2 linked regions of the Prochlorococcus marinus str. MIT 0917 genome follow. The protein of the gene in region 2 interacts with the protein of the main gene of each other region in a pairwise test. Links are inferred from orthologs where the notes say so. Each region holds a gene or a part of one and is shown on either strand. Other genes may lie near its edges. The genes, in order: ftsZ and O5637_RS06810.

Evidence for each region.
Region 1: the proteins of O5637_RS06810 (region 2) and ftsZ interact in binary tests that used the Escherichia coli proteins (3 or more experiments, as listed by UniProt). The link is inferred for Prochlorococcus marinus str. MIT 0917 from one-to-one orthologs.

What each region holds. Positions count from the first base shown.
Region 1 is NZ_CP114784.1:856,163-866,707, reverse strand. Bases 3,813-6,597 are described here. They hold ftsZ (cell division protein FtsZ), read right to left. Parts: upstream 5,862-6,597; coding sequence 4,764-5,861; downstream 3,813-4,763. Other genes in these bases: O5637_RS05080 (cell division protein FtsQ/DivIB), read right to left, coding at 6,031-6,597; panB (3-methyl-2-oxobutanoate hydroxymethyltransferase), read right to left, coding at 3,826-4,599; hemW (radical SAM family heme chaperone HemW), read left to right, coding at 3,813-3,839. Outside these bases: O5637_RS05115 (ATP-dependent Clp protease proteolytic subunit), read right to left, coding at 18-620; O5637_RS05110 (ATP-dependent Clp protease proteolytic subunit), read right to left, coding at 679-1,353; O5637_RS05105 (PIN/TRAM domain-containing protein), read right to left, coding at 1,392-2,501; more of hemW, read left to right, coding at 2,610-3,812; more of O5637_RS05080, read right to left, coding at 6,598-6,861; O5637_RS05075 (hypothetical protein), read right to left, coding at 6,849-7,259; O5637_RS05070 (D-alanine--D-alanine ligase family protein), read right to left, coding at 7,296-8,357; tRNA (N6-isopentenyl adenosine(37)-C2)-methylthiotransferase MiaB, read right to left, coding at 8,411-9,802; O5637_RS05055 (amidohydrolase family protein), read left to right, coding at 10,144-10,545. UniProt on the Escherichia coli protein: Essential cell division protein that forms a contractile ring structure (Z ring) at the future cell division site. The regulation of the ring assembly controls the timing and the location of cell division.
Region 2 is NZ_CP114784.1:1,166,139-1,176,703, forward strand. Bases 1,074-3,878 are described here. They hold O5637_RS06810 (rod shape-determining protein), read right to left. Parts: upstream 3,100-3,878; coding sequence 2,047-3,099; downstream 1,074-2,046. Other genes in these bases: O5637_RS06800 (hypothetical protein), read right to left, coding at 1,074-1,301; mreC (rod shape-determining protein MreC), read right to left, coding at 1,288-2,043; O5637_RS06815 (single-stranded DNA-binding protein), read left to right, coding at 3,185-3,574; O5637_RS06820 (DedA family protein), read right to left, coding at 3,584-3,878. In the rest of the region: response regulator transcription factor RpaB, read right to left, coding at 1-621; more of O5637_RS06800, read right to left, coding at 801-1,073; more of O5637_RS06820, read right to left, coding at 3,879-4,240; ahcY (adenosylhomocysteinase), read right to left, coding at 4,265-5,698; tRNA (adenosine(37)-N6)-threonylcarbamoyltransferase complex ATPase subunit type 1 TsaE, read left to right, coding at 5,723-6,247; O5637_RS06835 (carbohydrate kinase family protein), read right to left, coding at 6,193-7,209; 8-oxo-dGTP diphosphatase MutT, read right to left, coding at 7,256-7,681; O5637_RS06845 (tetratricopeptide repeat protein), read right to left, coding at 7,773-9,656; O5637_RS06850 (alpha/beta fold hydrolase), read left to right, coding at 10,364-10,565. UniProt on the Escherichia coli protein: Forms membrane-associated dynamic filaments that are essential for cell shape determination. Acts by regulating cell wall synthesis and cell elongation, and thus cell shape.

The sequences.
Region 1 (10,545 bases), 310 kb from region 2 along the record:
ACAACAAACTTTTTATCTTAACTTTCATTTGGGTGGGTTATCACTCGGTCGATTAGGCCATAATTTTTTGCTTCTTCCGCACTCAAAAAGTAATCACGATCAGTATCTTTTTCAATCTTTTCAAATGTTTGTCCAGTCATCTCTGCCATGGATTTATTGAGCATTTCTTTTATCCTGAGAATTTCTCGGGCTTCAATTTCTATGTCACTCGCTTGTCTTTGAGCAGTACCGCCAAGTGGCTGGTGAATCATGATTCTACTGTGAGGTAATGCAAGTCTTTTACCTTTTGTCCCTGCAGAGAGTAAAAAGGCACCCATTGAGGCCGCTAATCCAACACAAATGGTTACAAGATCACTTTTTACATATCTCATCGTGTCATAGATCGCTAATCCTGCTGTTACGGAGCCTCCAGGACTGTTGATATACAAATAGATGGGCTTACTACTGTCTTCAGAATCAAGATAAAGCATTTGCGCTACGAGGCTATTTGCAATGCCGTCGTTTACTTCTTGACCAAGAAATAGAATTCTTTCCGCACCAAGTCTTGTATATATATCAACCCATCTTTCAAATTGACTTCCTGGAAGACGGTATGGAACGCTTGGAGTACCTATTGGCATGGCTGATTGATTTTGAGTTGTTTAGGGTGATGATTAAAAAATTGAAAATTATTTTTACTTATGTGGGCAAAACCTTTTCGCCTGGTAAGTCTTTTCTACTGGTAAGAACGCGATCTATAATCCCGTATTCAACTGCCTCACTAGGGTTAAGATAACTCATGCGATCTGAGTCTTTGGATAATTGATCTACTGATCTCCCAGTGTTATGACTGAGGATTTCTAGCATTGCTTTTTTGTTGTGAATAACCTCATTTGCTCTGATTTGAATATCAGTTGCTTGGCCTTGAGCGCCACTTCTGGGCTGATGAAGGACAATTGACGCATGAGGTAATGCTGCTCGTTGCCCTTTCGTACCGGCCGAGAGTATTACTGCTGCGGTCCCCATGGCTTGGCCTATGCAAATAGTATGAACTGGAGGCTTCACGTATCTGAGAGTGTCGCAGATCGCAAAGGCCTCGGTTTCAAATCCGATTGCATCTCCTGTGTACCAACTCGTTCCAGTTGAGTTAATATAAAAATAAATAGGTTTTTCAGAATTATCAAATTCGAGAAAAAGAAGTTGGGCAATAATTAGTTCAGTTACATCCATTCCAAGCTGCCTTTTGGCATCATCATCGGAAAATAGTGGCAAGCCTAAATAAACTATCCTTTCTTTCAGGAGAAGCGATGGTAAATCAGGGGGCGGTGTTCTCATTACGGCAGAATCGCCATAATACGGGGAAGATGCAGTCATATGAAGTTAAGTCTTCTTGGATTCGAGCCTAGCTAGATCTAGCCTTGAGATGCTTTTGTTTGTTCAAATTTGTTCGGGGGCTGATCATTTGAAGCTTTACTAAAAACCATTCGGCCCGTCGGTGTTTGTAATGCTCCAGTCACAACTACTTCTATTCTTTTACCAATCCATTGGAGACCCTCCTCGATAACTACCATTGTGCCATCTTCAAGATAAGCAATCCCTTGTGAGTTTTCCTTACCTTCTCTAACTACTTTTAAATTTAACTTTTCACCAGGTTGAACTTCTGGTCTAACTGCAAGTACTAGATCGCTTAAGTTAAGAACTTTTATTTCTTGGACTAGAGCTACTTGAGATAAGTTGTAATCGACAGTGATTAATATTCCTGAGATATCTGAGGTTAATTTTAAAAGAATTTCATCAGTTCCTTCCCCTTCATATTTTGTACTGTTAATAACTAATCTTCTTCCATAACTTTCTCTTAATTGGTTAAGTAATTTTAGTCCTCTCCTTCCTTTTCCTCGCTTTTCGTTGTTACTTGAGTCAGCTAGTTTTTGTAGCTCATCCATAACTGATTGAGCTACGATTATTTGCCCTTCTATAAGTCCAAATCTAAGGAGAGACTGAATGCGACCGTCAATTATAACGCTGGTATCTAAAACTTTCGCACTAGCTGGAGTTAGAATACCATCTGCCATTAACAAAGATTCAGTGCTATTTGGATTGAAAAGGCGTAAAACTGTTCGCCCGTGAACATCGGCAAGGTTATATCCAAGTACTCCAAAAAAAATGTTGCTAAGTACAGCAAAAATAGGCTTTACAAAAAACAATTCAGCGGGTAACGGTAAAAGTAGTACAGGTACTAATAAAAGAGTTGCAATGATAAGTCCAAGAACTATGCCAATAGATCTACTAACCAGAAGATCTGTTGGCATAGTTCTTATTCTTTTTGTTAATTTATTTCTAAATTGCTGAAAAAGGAAGGCTATTAAAAGTCCTACAAGAGCTGTTAATCCTGAAAGAGCAATTTTTAAATTTTTTAAATTAGTAATATGATCTAAAGTCTCATCAGGCAACCAATTCACACCAATCCATCCGGTGATTGCACCTGATATAAGAAATAAAACCAGAATAAATAGGTCTGCCATATATTCAGGTTATGCTTGCTTCTCGTTTTTTACTAAAGCTTTATTTATTTTCAAAGATTTGGATTGTAAAAGTGACCATTTATTTGGGTTTGTATATTTAGAGCTCAAATGGTAGCCCCACCAAGAAGTGCATATTTGCACATACCCTTTTGCCATAAAAGATGTTTTTACTGTGATTTTTCCATTATCCCTTTAGGTGATAGCGTTCAAGCTACAGGTAGTCCAGGGATAACTTCTATTAACTCATATTTGGATTTAATTAATAGAGAGATTTCAATTTCCCCTAAAGGTCCTGCACTTTCAACAATTTATTTGGGTGGTGGAACCCCTTCTTTATTGAAAAAAAATGAGCTAGGTGGTTTATTAAAAAATCTTCAAAAAAAATTTGGATTTCAAGATGGTGCGGAGATAACTATGGAGGTTGATCCAGCAACATTTTTGAAAAATGATCTGAATGGATATGTAGAAATTGGAATCAATAGATTTAGCTTGGGAGGACAGGCCTTTGATGACACAATTTTAGCTTCTATTGGTAGAAAACATAATCGTTCACAATTAATTGAGGCGTGTAATTGGGTAAATAACTTATATAAAGAGGGAATGCTAAAAAGCTGGAGTCTTGATTTGATTCAAAATCTTCCAGGTTTAAATTTGTCTAAGTGGATTGAAGAGTTAGAACAAGCAGTTAAAACGGAAGCTCCTCATTTGTCAATATATGATTTAACTATCGAACCAGATACGGTTTTTGGAAGAATACACAAAAGAGGTAAGTTGAATATCCCAATTGAATCTGAAGCTCAAAAAATAGATTTTGAAACTAATAGATTTCTTAAAAGTAGCGGTTTCTCTAGATACGAGATTTCAAGTTATTCATTACCTGGACATGCATCTAGACATAATCGTATGTATTGGAGTGGTTCTGGTTGGTGGGGCTTTGGGATGGGCGCAACAAGTTCTCCTTGGGGTGAGAGATTCTCTAGACCCAGAACAATTGCTGGTTATAAAAATTGGCTTGAGCAACAAGAAAGTCAATTATTAGAGAAAACTTTGTTAAATGAAATTTCAACACCGATGCCCTTGGATGAGCTTTTGATGATTGGTCTGAGGAGACGTGAAGGTGTTCATTTTGAGGAACTTGCTAAAAATGTTGGATGGACTCAAAAAGAATGCGACAAAAATTTAAAATTACTGGAGGAATATTGGCTTAATTATTTAAAAGAAGGATCTATATTAAGAAACAATGGAAGATATTTTTTAAGTGATCCCAAGGGGATGCAAATTAGCAATCAGATTTTGATTCAGATGTTTTTATGGTGGGATTCACTTAATCAAGATTAGTAGATTTTATCCAGTCTCTTAGGGCATCTATGCAAAGTTTGCGTCCTGCAATTAAAGGCTTTGCAAAAGGAGGCTGTGCAATTGAAAGGCCAAGAATATCAGCTGTAACTCTTACCTGCCCATCGCAATCACTGCCTGCTCCAATGCCAATTACAGGAATGGCTAGATCTTTTTTTAACCGGCTGGCAATTTCTCCTGGGATATGTTCAAGAACTATTGCAAAACATCCTGATTCTTGAAGCATTTTTGAATCTTTGAAAATTTTATCTTGACTATCTTTATCCCTTGCTTGAGATTTATATCCAAGTTGATGAACTGACTGCGGAGTTAAACCAAGATGACCCATTACTGGGATTCCCATTCTGATAAGTCTTTTAATTACCAGTAAAGTTTCAGGTTCCGCTCCTTCAAGTTTCACTGCTGAAGCTGAAGAATTTTTAAGGAGAGTTCCAGCAGCTTCAACGGCTTTGTCCTCTCCACATTGATAACTTAGAAAAGGGAGATCACAAACTACTAATGGTTGTTCGTGAAAAGGCTTGCAAAATCCCCTGCAAACAGCTTGTGTATGGTGAAGCATTTGATCAAGCGTGACAGGAAGTGTAGTTGCGTGTCCTAAGACAACCATCCCAAGTGAATCTCCCACTAGAACAACATCAGCACCTGCGGCCTCGACTATTGAGGATGAGATGGCATCCCAAGCAGTTAATACAGTTATCTGTTTGCCCAACTTTTTAAAACGAACCAATTCTGTGGTTTGCATTTAATTCTTAATAACGTGTTTAGCTATTGCTAGAATATTAGTGACTCGGCCCCATGCGGCTGTGACGCTCAAACCTGGTCAGGACCGGAAGGTAGCAGCCATATGGGATGCTCAAAGCAGGCGTGGACTCCGGGTCACCTTAATAAAAGAGGAATTTGATAATTTCAACGATTTTGTCTTAGACGTAAAAACTCTGGTATCGAAGCCCCTGATTCTCTAGCTTCTGCTTGTTCGTAGAGTGATTGAGGCGAAAGTCTTGCTCTATTTCGTTCATTTGAATAAATTTGATTACTGTCAAATCCTGTAGCAATAACAGTTACTTGAATCTCTCCCTCAAGTTTTTCATCAACTACAGTACCTACAATGATATTTGCTTCTGGATCTACTACATCGGATATGACCTCAGACGCAGATGTCATATCTTCAAGAGTCATATCTTTGCCTCCAGTTATGTTTATTACACATCCTTTCGCTCCATCTATTCGAGCTGCTTCTAAAAGAGGACTGTTGATAGCTGCTTGAGCTGCTTCTAGAGCTCTTGACCTTCCAGAGCCTAAACCTATACCTAAAAGCGCAGTACCAGCTTCTGTCATCACAGAGCGCACATCAGCGAAATCTACATTAACCAATCCAGGACAAGTGATTATGTCACTTATTCCTTGAACTCCTTTCATAAGAACATCGTCAGCGCTTCTAAAGGCTTCTTGCAAAGGCGCTCCTGAAATTACGTCTTTTAGTCTGTCGTTTGGAATGACAATTAATGTATCAACATTCTCTGCAAGTCTTGCTATACCTTCATCAGCTTGTCTTAAACGACGTTTCCCTTCAAAACTGAATGGTTTGGTAACAATCCCCACTGTCAAAGCACCACTCTCTTTGGCAACTTGAGCAACGACAGGGGCTGCCCCTGTCCCAGTACCTCCTCCCATGCCAGCAGCAATAAATACTAGGTCAACTCCTTCTAGGGCTTGTTGAAGGTCAGCCCTAGACTCTTCAGCTGCCTTCTGCCCAATGCTTGGATTGCCACCTGCTCCAAGACCTCTAGTTAAGCTTTGACCAAGTTGAACTCTATGAGTTGCGGATGATTGAATAAGCGCTTGGGCATCTGTGTTGAGCACCCGATATGTGACTCCATCAAGATCACTATTAATCATTCGGTTGACGGCATTACTTCCGCCGCCACCAACGCCAATAACCTCAATACGTGCAGATTGACTGGGTAGGATTCCTTCATCCATGTTGAAACTAGATTTGTTTCCCATTCCCATCACCATATTCAGGATTAGAACTCGTTTTGGGCATTATGAACATCATCCATGAATTCTGTTGGCTTATAGGTTCAAATTGATTAACAAATTAATTTCCATGATTGCCCGTGAATTGATGACAGCATATTAAACATTTCTAAAAAGTCATGTCATAGCAAGGCTTTTACCTCTCATCATCCAGTATTTTTTCTATTTTTAATTCTGGTTTGCTTGGATCTCTAAGATCCACGATTTTTACTTTTGTGTTGATTAAAAGATTTGGTAATGATTTTTGTAGCTGGTTGAGTTTATTTATTTGCTCAATTAAACGATCAGTTCCTGAGCCTAAAAGGACTGAATCGAAGTGCTCGGTTTTTATGCTGATTTCTTGAAGAGGATCTATTTTGATTTTTTGAAGAGGACTTTGAAAAATAAATCTATTTTTAATTATTAAAATAATTTCCTTTTTTTTATTTGGATTCCAATTTTCTATAGATAATTTAATTTGATTTTGCTTTGATTTATTTAAGAATTGAAGAGGTATCCACGATCCTTCAATATCAATCATTCCTTTTTCAATATTGTTTGAAAGAAGACGACTGGCAAAAGCTATTGGCTCTCTTTCTAAAATATTTAGATGAATTTCGGGAGGGAAAAACTTTCTACTTACTGAAACTCCTTTAATAGGAAGCTTTTTTATTAAATAGGATTCAATTTCTTTGGGATTTAATTCCAACAAATTTCTAGGATAAAAAATACTAGTTGTTTGTTTGAGATCGTTTTTTGATATTCCAGAGAGACCTGTGATTTTAGTTTGATCAAAACTTATTGGTTTCCATGCTTGGTTTAAAAATGTAAGAATCAGAAAAATTGAAGTGCTTGAAAAAAAAATTAATTGCCAAATTTCAATTAGAAAATCTTTATTTTGAAAAATATTCGAGACTTTTTTAGTTGATATTCGGTTATTTTTAATTAATTTTCTGTTTTTCCTTTTATTTGATTTCAAAGGTCGCATCTTGCTCTTGACATAAGTTTGTCCATCCATTGACGAGCACGCTCAGCATCTGAAAAAGGCACATCTATTTCTCTCCCTGAGCCAACAAGCCTGAGTCGACAACGTCCTTCAGATTCTTTTGTCAGTGGTGCTTCACCTGAACTGAGAGCCATCAGCTCAACCATTTCTAATTTCTTAACTTCGAAAGTTGCTTCCTCCTTGAAGCTGCCAGCCTCAAAGCTGCTCCAGCATAAAATGCCAGCTTTTAATCGAGCAGCTCCTGTCCCATCAAGCTTGGCGAGCTCTGAACCTTTAGCCCAAATCAGATAGAGATTCTGTCGCCTTCTCTCTATCCAGCCAAGGGAAGCTATGAGAATAAAAGCCATCAATAATGGCAACCAAAGGAGACCGTGAATCATTTTTTGAAAAATAGATCTAAAAATGTCATGGTTAATTCATTCTTTAGCTGTTTCTATGAGACTAGCAACAAGTTTTTCTAGTTTTAATCCCGAAGCTTCCCACAATGTTGGGTACATGCTTGTTTTAGTGAAGCCTGGCAAGGTATTAACCTCATTTATAAAAATCTGTTCCGTGCTTTCTTGGTAAAAAAAATCGACTCTCGCCAAGCCATAAGCATTAATAGCTTTACATGCCTCGATAGCTAGCTTTTGTATCTTATTAACTATATCTATGTTTAAATCAGCTGGGATAATTGTACTGCTTAGATTCTCATCATATTTGGATTCATATGTATACCAATCGGTTTGAAATTTAACTTCGCCAACAACTGATGATTTCATTATAGATTTTCCTAATACTCCACATTCAAGTTCTCTCCCTTCAATATTTTTTTCTATTATAATTCTTTCATCATATTTTGCTGCAGTTTCTATTCCGGTAATTAGCTCTTTTTTTGAGTATGCTTTAGTTATTCCAATAGAAGAGCCCAGATTGGCTGGCTTTACAAAACATGGATAATTTATTATTTCTTCTATTTGATTATATATCGACTTCATGAATGATTTGTCTGATAAATTCACTTTGTGTAAATAAGTATATGGAGCTTGAGGAAGATTAAATGATTTAAAAATAGATTTCATTGCTATTTTATCCATGCCTAAAGATGAACCTAGAGTTCCTGATCCAACAAAAGGTTTTCCAGTTAATTTAAACAATCCCTGAATAACTCCATCTTCTCCATTTGGACCATGCAATGCGGGAAACCACACATCAACTTTGTTACTTTCTGCTGGAAAGTTAGCGAGATTATTCATAGACTTTATATTGCTTTTTATTGTTTTGGTTGATTCCTTTTCTCCTAATAAAATTGACTTTGAGTATTCTGAATCCGACCAAAAACCATTCTTGTCTATATAAATTGGATTTACAATAAAACGTTCAATATTGCAAGAATGAGATAAGGCGACGTAAATAGTTTCAGCTGATTTGATAGAAACTTCATGTTCACTTGAATAACCACCAAAAACTAGTCCTATAACTTGCTTTTTATTCGACATGTCTATTTTGTTCTCAATATTCTATAAACGTTGTTAATTGAATTAATCAACATTTATAACAAGCTCCCAGTTAATGAGAATGGACGTATTTCGTTGATTTTTATATTCACTATTTGTCCAGGTTGAGGTGATTTGCTATCAATTGAGGATTTTGGAAAAAATGTTAGTCGATTTGTTCTAGTCCTTCCTAGTAATTGGGAATTATCTTTAGAATTTATGCTTTCAACGAGTATTTCCTGTAAGGAGTCTTTGTACCTTAAGTTTCTTTTCTTCGCAGTCTTTTCTACTAAGTTATTAATCTCTCTTAGTCGATCTATTTTTATTTTTTCAGATAATTGATTAGGCCATAAGGCGGCTGGAGTATTTGGTCTGGGAGAATAGGCTGCAGTATTAACCAGGTCAAATTTAACATCCTCTATAAGTGATAGCGTCTCTTCGAATTGATCTCTCGTCTCTCCCGGAAAAGCTACAATTGCATCAGAAGTAATTGACGAATCAGGCATTATTTGTTTTATATAATTGACAATTTCTTTATAGGTTTGAACTGTATACCCTCGACCCATATTTTTTAGTATTTTATTACTTCCACTTTGGACTGGGATATGAAAGTGTTCACAAACTTTAGGAAGCTTTGCACATACATCTATTAATTCTTTCGTGAAATACCTAGGATGACTTGTGGCAAACCTTATACGCTCTATCCCCTCAATATCATGAATATATTCTAATAAATATGAAAGTGTTAATTGCCCAGATTTATTGAATTCATAAGCTTTAAAGTCTCTGCCATAAGCATCTATATTCTGCCCTAAAAGGGTTATCTCTTTATACCCAATTCTCGCTAATTCTTCTATTTCATGTTTAATACTTTGCGGTGTTCGTGATTGTTCTTTACCTCTAACTGACGGGACTACGCAATAAGTGCATCGCTCATTGCATCCATAAATAATGTTAACCCAACCACAGATGGCGCTCTCTCTTCTTGCTGTCGCAATGTCTTCGTAAATGTGCTGTTCATCAGTCGCTAAAACTTGGTGTCCGTTATCAACTTGATTAAGAAGAGTCTCCAGTCGATTTGCATGCTGAGGTCCCATTACAAGATCTACTTCAGGAACTCTTCTTAAAAGTGTTTCCCCTTCTTGTTGAGCTAAGCATCCTGCAATGATAATTTTTAAATTAGGATCTGATTTTTTCCTTCTAGCTTGCCTTCCTAAATAGCTGTAAACTTTCTGCTCAGCATTATCACGAATAGTACATGTGTTGTAGAGAACTAAATCTGCCTTAAGTTCCTCTTCTGCAAGCTCATATCCCATCGTTTGCAAAATGCCTGACATTCTCTCTGAATCAGCCTTATTCATTTGACAACCGAAAGTGGTAATCCAGTAGCTTCCTCTAGGGCTTTTAAAAGAATTGCTTTGTTTAGTAGGAACTATGGTTGTTGTCATCGCAGATGAATTTTTTTCCTTGGGGAAAAAGATTTTTGAGATTGTCCTAAAAAATGTTCAAGGGCGAGCGAGGGGATTCGAACCCCCGAATAGCGGCGCCACAAGCCGCTGCCTTAACCACTTGGCGACGCCCGCCTTGTGCTTTTAATCTACCAATGATTTGTCATTTTGAAATTCCAAAATGATTTTGGTAAAAAAAATTAGCTTGTGAGTATTGTAGATAGTACGGATTGAAAATATCACTTTTTATATCTTGATCAAAACGCAATTGACAGGTATTGAAGTTACTGTGTAAGCAGAACCCGTAATAGTAAAAGTTCGGTATTGTAATCTATTCAAAAGTGAATTTCGCAAAAGATGTTGAATTGATTGCAAGTCCTCCAAAGTCTGGGCGCGTAGATGTTCTTGTCCCAAGATGTTTGATTGGCAATGGAAAGGATGTTTTAGGAACATCAATTGATCAAGAAGGCTTGTCCTCTATTCAAATTGAGTGGAGGGATGGAACGATTACCTCTATTAAGGGTTTAAGCGAAACATCTAAAGTTCCGGAGGAAATCCTTCTGCCAAGATTTGCGGAACCTCATGCTCATATAGATAAAGCATTTTCATGGTCACGTTCACCTAACTTGAGGGGTAGTTATCAAGATGCTCTAGCAGCAAATCTCCGTGAATATGAATTGAGGTCCGAAGAAGAATTAATTTTCAGAGTTGAAAAGTGTCTCAATCTAGCTCTTGTTAATGGG
Region 2 (10,565 bases):
CACATAGACATCCACAACCCTTAAATCAGCTGCTCTTCTGGGAGGATAACCCCAAAGCTGTTCCAAAATCTCTGCTCGAGGTACAACACGCCCAGGATCACGAAATAATAATTCCAGCAAACTAAATTCAGTATAGGTAAGGCCTATCCTTTCTCCTCCTCTGCTGACTTGCCTTCTATTAGTGTCCACTACAAGATCACCAAGCTTCATTACTCCTTGACCAGATGGAACCTCTCTAGGTTCATCAATAGTCGGAGCAGGGCCCACTCTTCTCAAAATCGTGGCAATTCTTGCTTCTAACTCCTTGGGACTAAATGGTTTAGCAAGGTAATCATCAGCTCCTAAATCTAACCCTGCTACTCTTTCTGAAATAGCTTCAAGAGCAGTCAAGAATATTATTGGCACACAAGATTCTGCTCTTATTCTTCGACAAACTGCAAAGCCATCCATCTTAGGGAGCATCACATCAAGAACAACTAAGTCTGGTGCTTCTTTATGAAAAACCTCTAGTGCTTGCTCTCCGTCCTGTGCAGATAAAACTTGATAGCCAGCAAGATTAAGCCTTGTGACCAAGACTTTCAATACTGCTGGTTCATCATCTACAACCAAAATGCAGGTCATGATATTAGCTGTTGCCTTAGTGACAGGACCATCGCAATTTTATGTCGAAATGGCTTTTTGTTATATGACGATATCATCTTCAAGTCAGGTATTCAAAGCCCTTTTACTAATCTAAAAGACAGAGTACCAACTAATAAATAAGAATTTATTCTATTTTTAAAGCTTTAATTTTTTTTGCATTAGTTTTTTTTATAAGTAATTAGAAGCCAAGAGGAGACAAATGGGGCAACTAAGCCAGTAATTATTACCTCTGAAATTAATACATAAATTGACCAAGAATGAAACCAATTATTTCTTAATACGCTATACAGAATAATTTTTTGAACCCAAATAGAAAGGCCAACAAAGGCAGTTCCAAAAATAGCCATCAAACCAATATTTAAAAATAATTCAATTTTTTTATTATGCAATCCATATATGCTCCAAACTAATGACAAAAGAAATAAGGATGGAATATAAGAAACATCACTAATCGTAAAAGAATCTATAAAGATTCCCAAGAAAATTGAACCTATAGCAGCTTTCCAAGGACTATTCTTGAGTGAAAATGGTAACAATAAAATAACAGGCCAGCATGGAGTTATTCCATTTATTTTAATCCAATCAGGAGATGCAATTACACAAGCTTGTAAACAAAGTATAGTAAAAAAAATTAATAATTTCTTATTACTTTTGGCCATTATTTATCAAGATCTGAACCCAATCTATTGCCTCAGGTGATGCAGTTAATTGGACTATTGCATATGGAGACGGTAAAGCTTTTTCGTTAACAAACTGAACAATTCCAATTGTTAAATTTGGTGGTAATAGAGTACTGGCTGGAGATGTCGTCACAGCATCTCCAATTTGAGCCAAACTATTTTTATTTAGGAAAATTAGTTTTGGTCTATTTGTACCCATCCCAGTCAAAATCCCATGTTGCTGGGTTCGATCAATCCAAGCTCCTACTTGATGACCAGGGTCAGTCAATAATCTAACTCTTGCAGTAAGTGGAGTTATATTCTCAACTAGGCCAAGTAAGCCCCCTGGTCCAACTACTGTTTGGCCTTTCAAAACACCATCTTTTGCACCCTTATTAATTTCTAGCTGTTGCCACCAATTTCTTGAAGATCGAGATATTACAGCAGCTGAAATTCTTTTATCATCATTTAACTCTTTCAAAGAAAGAGCTCTTCTTAAACGAGTATTATCATCCTCTAGCAATTGTAATCGAATATTTCTTTCAATATTTTCTCCTTCTTTAATCCATTCTCGTTGAGCAGTTCCAGGGAGTATGGGTTTTAATAAAATAGAATATAAATCTAAATATCCTGCTCCTTTTGTCCAGCGAATGCCAAACAATAAACATCCCAATACAAATAATACCCAAAACTTACTTTTCAAAAGTAATTGAAACCCTATTTTCTCTCGGGTTTTAATCATTGTTCAATCTCTAATTACATTTCTAGCAAAATCAGGCGTATCTAAAACTCTTCTCATTGATTTAAAATCATCTAAAACTAGACCACATCCATTAACAACGCACAACAATGGATCCTCAGCTACGTGAGTAAAAATTCCTGTTTCATGACTTAAAAGATCACTAATACCTCTAACCAATGCTCCCCCTCCTGCCAGCATTATTCCCCTATCAACAATATCTGCAGCCAGCTCGGGTGGGGTTCTCTCTAAAGTCCTTTTTACAGCATCAACAATCTTATTAAGAGGCTCTGACATAGCTTCACGTAAATCCCCCGCTTTCAAATTAATAGAACGAGGTAAACCTGAGAGCAAATGCAATCCCCTTACATCTATTGATTGCAAATCAAATTCATTAGATGGAAAAGCTGATCCAATTTTAATTTTTATCTCTTCGGCTGTCCTTTCACCAACTACTAAGTTATGTACTTTTTTTAAATAAGTCGCGATGGAATCATTGATTTCATCTCCCGCAACCCTTACAGATTCACTTAAAACTGTTCCGCCAAGACTTAAAACAGCTACTTCAGTAGTACCTCCTCCAATATCAACGATCATTGTTCCGATAGGCTCTGTCACCGGTAAAGAAGCTCCAATTGCGGCAGCAACAGGTTCATCAATTAAATGCACCTCTCTTGCTCCCGCAAGACCAGCTTCACGAACTGCTCTTCTCTCTACACCAGTTACTCCACTAGGGATACCAACAACTAGTCGGGGTGCAATAATTCCACGACCCTCATTACATTTTTGAATAAATGTCTTGAGCATTTGCTCCGCTGCATCAAAATCAGCTATAACCCCATCCCTAAGCGGCCTAACGGCTCGAATATTTCCTGGTGTTCGCCCTAACATTAACTTTGCATCATCACCTACAGCGAGGGGGACTCCCTCTTCCAAATCCATTGCTACAACGGAAGGCTCTTGCAATACAATTCCCTTACCAGAGACATAAATCAAGGTATTTGCAGTACCTAAATCAATCCCAATATCTCGGGAGAATTTGAAACGGTTAAAAAACACGGATTTCAATCATTTGAGCCATCATAAAGAGAGTTGAACTAAGATAAATATATTATTTAGCAACCAGTAAACAGAGGAGGTAATGATGGCAATAAATTCAGTCACTCTTGTAGGCAGAGCAGGAAGAGATCCTGAAGTTAGATATTTTGAATCTGGAACTGTAGTAGCCAATCTAACAATGGCTGTAAATAGAAGAAATCGAAACGATGAACCAGATTGGTTCAATTTAGAAATTTGGGGCAAACAAGCACAAGTCGCAGCTGATTATGTAAAAAAAGGCTCTTTAATTGGTATAACTGGAAGCTTCAAATTAGATAGTTGGAAAGATCGTAATACTGGTGAGGATAGAAATAAGCCAGTTGTTAGAGTTGATCGTCTTGAATTATTAGGATCCAAGAGAGATTCAGATAATAGTAATTTCAACAATAATAATTCATACAATCAGCAGTCAAATAATGACGAAATTCCATTTTAAAAATCATTCTTAATTGTTAATTAGTTTACTTAGAGTTTTATAAATTAAAGATATCAAAGCACAAGATATAATTAAAATAATAATTGTCTTAAAGATACTTGAAAAAGGACTAATCCATTTTTCAATGTTTACATAATTATCTCCCAAATAAAACCCTGTAATCGTTAAAAATAAAGTCCAGATAAGGCTTCCTGCGGTTGTCCAAATCAGAAAGGGACTGATGGGCATCAACTCAACACCTGCGGGTACGGAAATCAAAGTACGAATTCCAGGTACTAATCTTCCCCAAAACACTAACGAAACCCCATACCTATTGAACCATTGACGACTTCTAGCAAGTTCTTGAGGCTTAATGCCAATCCAACGTCCATTCTTTCCAAGCCAATGCTCAAGTCTTTCTTCATTCACTAATCTGCCAATTCCATACCAAGGCAGCGCCCCAATAACAGTTCCTATTAAACCTGCCAAAACAACTGGTAAAAAATCTAATTGACCTTGCGACACATAAAAGCCACCAAGAGGCATAATTAACTCCGAAGGAATCGGGGGAATGAGATTTTCTAAAAACATTGCTATTAAGATCGCCCCATAACCTATCCACTGATTAGTCTCAACTGCATTTCCTATTAATACTGGTAAAGAAGATATAAATTCAGTTATGTGCATTTAATTTGAATTGTTTAAATAGAATTAATAACGATATTGATCTGTCTTATAAGGACCTTCGATTGGAACATTAATATATGCAGCTTGTTCTTTAGTTAACTTAGTTAGCTTTGCTCCTATCTTATCTAAATGAAGTAGAGCAACCATTTCATCTAAATGTTTTGGCAAAACATAAACTTTATTCAAATATTTAACTCCGTATTTGAATAATTCAATTTGAGCTAATACTTGATTGGTAAAAGAATTACTCATAACAAAACTTGGATGTCCAGTAGCACATCCAAGATTCACCAATCTTCCTTCAGCTAAAAGAATTATTTTGTTACCGCTTGGTAAAGTTATGTGGTCAACTTGAGGTTTAATATTTTCCCATTCATAGGACTTCAAAGAGGCAACCTCTATTTCATTATCAAAATGGCCAATATTACAAACTATTGATTCATTCTTCATCCTGATCAAATGCTCATGACGAATAACTTGAAAATTTCCAGTGGCCGTAACAAAAATATCAACATCTTCAACCACTTCATCTAATCTCACAACTCTAAAACCCTCCATTGAGGCTTGAAGAGCACATATAGGATCTATTTCAGAAATCATCACTGTCGCGCCCAATCCCCTGAGTGACTGAGCAGAACCTTTCCCAACATCTCCATACCCCATAACAAGGGCTACCTTGCCAGCCACCATCACGTCTGTAGCTCTTTTAATGCCATCAACCAAGGATTCTCGACAACCATACAGATTGTCAAACTTACTTTTAGTTACAGAATCATTTACGTTAATTGCTGGGAATACAAGTTCGCCGCTTTTTTCCATTTGGTAAAGACGAGCTACACCAGTTGTAGTTTCCTCAGTAACTCCTTTTATAAAGGATTTAGCTTTTGAATAGAAATTTGGATCTTGAGATAGTTTTTTCTTTATAGAAGCAAATAATGCAATTTCCTCTTCATTTGAGGGATTATCCAAAACCGAGATATCTTCCTCCGCTTTGCTCCCCAAAATTATTAATCCAGTCGCATCGCCCCCATCGTCAAGAATCATATTTGCAGATTCACCATCACTCCATTCGAATATTTTATGCGTATATTCCCAATACTCATCTAATGTTTCACCCTTTTTGGCAAATACTGGTACACCTGAATTTGCGATAGCAGCAGCAGCATGATCTTGAGTCGAAAAAATATTACAAGACGCCCATCTAACTTTTGCACCAAGTTCAACAAGAGTCTCAATAAGTACTCCTGTTTGTATTGTCATGTGGAGACTACCAGCAATACAAGCTCCTTTCAATGGTTTTTGGGACCCATATTTTCTTCGAAGTGCCATTAAACCAGGCATTTCTGTTTCTGCTATCAAAAGTTCTTTTCGCCCGAATTCTGCTTCGGTTATATCGTTAACTACGTAATCAATATTTTTCTCAAAACTGTTGAGATTTGACTTCGTTGCTGCAAACATAAATAAAACTCTCTATGGGAGATTGTGAAAAAAGATTCTGAAAAACAATTCGAGGTTTTTAATGAATTTGCTCAGCAAACAAATAATTTCTGCTGGACTCTAGACAAACCTGAATCAACAATGTCACTAGGTTCAACATTAACAAAAAAAATTCCAAACCTAAGCATTCTCCTTCTAAATGGACCTCTTGGGGCAGGAAAAACCACATTAGTTAAAGGAATAGCAAAAAGTCTAAGAATTAGTGAGCCAATCACCTCCCCAACTTTTTCTTTGTCCCAACATTATCCAATGGGGTGCCCTCCATTAGTACATATTGATTTATATAGAATTGAAGACTCAAATGCGGCAAACGAATTTTTTTTAATAGAAGAAGAGGAATCCAAAGCGATGGGCGCATTAATGGTTGTTGAATGGCCAGAAAGATTATCTCTTCCTGTGCATGATGCATGGAGAGGCAAATTAGAATATACCTTAGAAAATCAAGGCCGATTTTTTCAGCTTATTGCTCCACTGGATAATGACAATAAATTATCAATATCTTCCAAGTAAGGTTGTGAGTCAATTGCTCCAATACCTTGACATACATAGGCTCCACAGCCGATGGCAAAACGGATAATTTCCTCAGCCATTTTATAAGTTAAGCAATCCAATTCAGCAGACAAAAGCTTGTAAATTAATCCTGCTGTGAAAGCATCTCCAGCGCCTGTTGTATCGACAATTTTGGGTGGTGAAATTGAATTCGTATTACCTAAATTTTTATTTATAAACCAATGTACAGGATTTGCTCCGTCAGTAACTATTACCGATGGTTTTTGGGGCATGGTTAATGAAATCTCTTGGGGGTTAACAGACTTGAAAAACCACTGAGCTTCCTCCTTGGCAAGTTTGATTAAAGATACTTTATTTAAAATTGGTTGAATCATATTTACTTCTTGCGCAGAAGGAGCTTCTTCTTTAGATAATTCACTCCGCCAGAAAGTTGGCCGCCAGTTCAAATCCAGCACAATTTTAATTCCTTGATGATTAGCTTTTTGAATACACCATGAAAACGCCTCAGCAGAAATTTTAGAAGCCATAGGAATAGTTCCAATAACTAACCATTTAGCCTGATCAGAGATGAAGGGCCAGTCTTTAACAATTTGGTCAAGAGATATAGCTTGATCAGCAAAGCCAAAACCCTTTTCGCCTGCAAATCCTCCAAAAGTTCTTTCTCCTGAATGATCTCGACGAACTAATACAATCCTTGTTGGGCGTAACTTATCTTCTTGCAAACCAACTGTATTGATTTCGCGATCAATTATCAAATTCTTAAAATTGTGGCCAAAAGAATCATTACCCAGAGCCCCAATAAACGTAACGTCCACTCCTAAACGACTTAAAGCACAAGCAACATTTGCTGGAGCGCCTCCAAAGCAATTTGTTACGGGTTGATCAATAGCAGGATCTCCTCCAAGTGGACCAAGACGATCTATTAAAGCTTCGCCAAAAGAGATCACCTTCGTTGGATTCATCTTTCTTAATTTTGGATAAAATTACTATTGATAAATTATCAATTTTTTAAATTAATTTGTTTTTCAAATCAAAATATTTGTATAAAGCTGCAATTATTTTAGTATTAGCAGGAGGGAAAGAATAGTCGTCAAGTCTATTTGCAGATACCCAAAGTAACTTCTGACTAGCTAAGGGTTTTGGCTGTCCAGATTTCCATTCACAAAAGTGGACTATAAAGTTTAGTTTCTTAGAGCTATACGAATATTCAAACGATATAAGTTTTTTTCCCACTTCTACCCTTATACCTATTTCTTCCCTTAATTCTCGTTCAATAGTATTTTCAATAGACTCATTAGGTTCTTGCTTCCCGCCAGGGAACTCCCACAACCCTCCCATACTTGAAGTTTCAAGACGCTTGTCTATAAGTAATTCTTTATTTCTATTTAAAACAAGACCAACACCTATTACATCACTAGGAATTACTGTTTTCATACATTGGATTACTAATCACATTTGATAGTACTTTATATGAGTTTCACAAGCAAATTATCTAACATAGACTTAAAGTAAAAATAGAAATTAATTAAGGTTTAATTAAGTAATTTGATAATAAGATATCAAGTGCAGCCGGTGATAAATGATTATCATCACACATATATATCCCATTATTAAAACCTTGATGATTACTTGTACATGAATAAACATCTATAAAATAGGAACCTCTAACTTTTAACTCGGCTTTCAAAATGGAATTATATTCACTAATAAGTTGTTTTCTTTTTATATCTAAATCATCTATTTTCCCAGATAGAACAACTGGAGCGGCTACTCCAAAATAATATCTCTTGGAAAAAAATTTAGCTAATTTTTTTTCCATATAATCCAAATAAAGGTTAATTGTTTTTAAAATAATGGTTGAAATATCCTGATTTTTCTTTTTAGAAAATGCAAGAATTCCCTCATCCTTTCTACAATCTATTTCGCCAAAAGAGATAAGTACTTTTTCACTATCTATATAATTAATAATTTGCTGATCAAGAGATGATTTCCATTGATTATTATACTTACTGGCAAAATGCCATGCTTTTGCACCAGTTATCAAAACAGGCTGAACCTGTAGTTGCTTGTCATCTAATGATAGGATTTGATTTGAGAAAGACAAACAATTACTTTCGCCTATATGAGGTATCATTGCCTGAGATAAATTATAATTTATTTGTTTTAGTTTTGGATATAAATTATTAATAAAATTAAAAAATGCATTAGTATATTGTTTGATCTTATGATCCTTAATCAAATTGAGGCAACCTTTATTTATGAAATACTCAGTTTTCTTAAAATTAAGGTAAGTTTCTATAAAGTTGCCTTGAACTAAATTACAAATAGTTATTTCTAAATAAGCTCGCAACCTTTGTTCTGAGTTTGCAGATCTCAATTCAATAGTTGATTTAAAAGATAAAATTGATTCTTTTATCTTTCCAAGTCTTCCAAATATAACTCCACGATTAATCATAGCTTCAGGATAATCAGGTTTAAGTGTGATAGCTTGATTTATAGCAACTTCTGCTTCTTCCAACTTACCTAAATCACTTAATATACTAGCAAGATTATTATGCCCTAATGCTACAGTTGGCTGCAGTTCAATGGCTTTTCTAGTATAAATTTCAGCTTCATTTAATTCGCCAAGTCCCAACAATATCTTTCCTAGATTATGATAAGCATCTGCTAAATTTGGTTGCAATTTAATTGCTTTACGAGTGACTAATTCGGCTTCTTCTAATTCATTAAATTCAATAAGTATTCTTCCTAGTTCAGAATGAGCCTCTGCTGAATTTGGTTTCAATTCAATTGATTTACGAATTGCTAATTCTGCTTCTTCTAATTGATCAAGTTCAAAGAGTATGTTGCCAAGATTATAATATGATATAGGATTATCAGGTCTTATAGATACAGCCTTTTTGATTACCTTCTCTGCTTCCTGTAATTGATCAAGCTCTTTCAAAATTACAGAAAGATTTATATAAGCATCGACATAATCAGGATTTAATTCTATAGCTTTACGTATTAAAAGTTCTGCTTTTTTGAGTTCTCCAAGATCTTTATATACTAATCCTAGATTTGAATATGCCTGCTCATAGTTAGGTTCGATTTGAATTGCTTTTCTTAATAAATCCTCTGCTTCTTTTAATTTACCAAGCGTATAAAAAATAACACCATAGTTACAAAATACAGTTGGATCTGAGAAGCCTTGATCAAGAAAATATCGATAATATTTGACTGCTTGTGTGATATTTTCTTGTAAATGATAATTTACCGCCTTAGTAATAATTTCTTCTTTTGTTAGGTTAGCCAATCTATCTGTAAAGATATAACTATTTACATTAATATCAAATAAAGATAATGGAACTGGGTAAATATCTATTTGATTTGATTCTTCTTTTTGATCATCTTTGAAAGATCCATTCATTCTTTTTGTATCAATAAATCATCTTAAATAAATTATACTCCCATCATATCTATTATCTAAAATATATCTTTGAATAGGTAAGTAACTTCATAACTACAAGAGAATTCTCAGAAACATCTTCATTGCCATGGCGAGGTGCTATATAAGATAAAATCTAGCATTTACTTATACACCCATATCTATTATACGTAGATTAAGTAAACAGCCTAATTTCATCCTAATAATCTATACAAGAAGATCATAATCTTTAGGCCAATTTTAAATAAAACTTCCTAGCTATATTTAAAGCTTAATCTACACAATTTATAATCCTTACCTATGATATTTTAATACACTGAATAGAAGGATTCTTTCAGCTTAAACTTGACTTACTAAATTAATATTAATACTAGATTATTGAGAATCTATATATTTCGAAATTCTAAACTATTTGATTTAGATTTTTATTAGAGCCCGAAATATAATAACCCATATTGTAAAATACAATTTTAATTGAGTTATAAAATCAATACATGATTTACATGGATTTATATACATCAAAATTCATAATTAAAACGAGATCTAAAAAATTAAATAATCTCTAAATATATTTAAAACAAAATACTTACTTAAAAAATCATTGTCTTCTTTTTATTTATAGCATAATTATTTCATAAGCACATATTCTTTGCTAATGAATATACAATAGAATAAATCATTGGAGACTGATGAAACAATTTTGGAATTGGCAAAATTATCAAATTGCATGGCAAGTAGAGAAAAATGCTAATAATGATGGAATAGGAATAGTTTTAATTCATGGTTTCGGCGCATGTAAAGATCATTGGAGATTTAATCAAAAAAATATTAGTTCATTAGCATCTTGCTATGCTCTAGATTTAGTTGGTTTTGGAGAAAGTAGTCAACCAA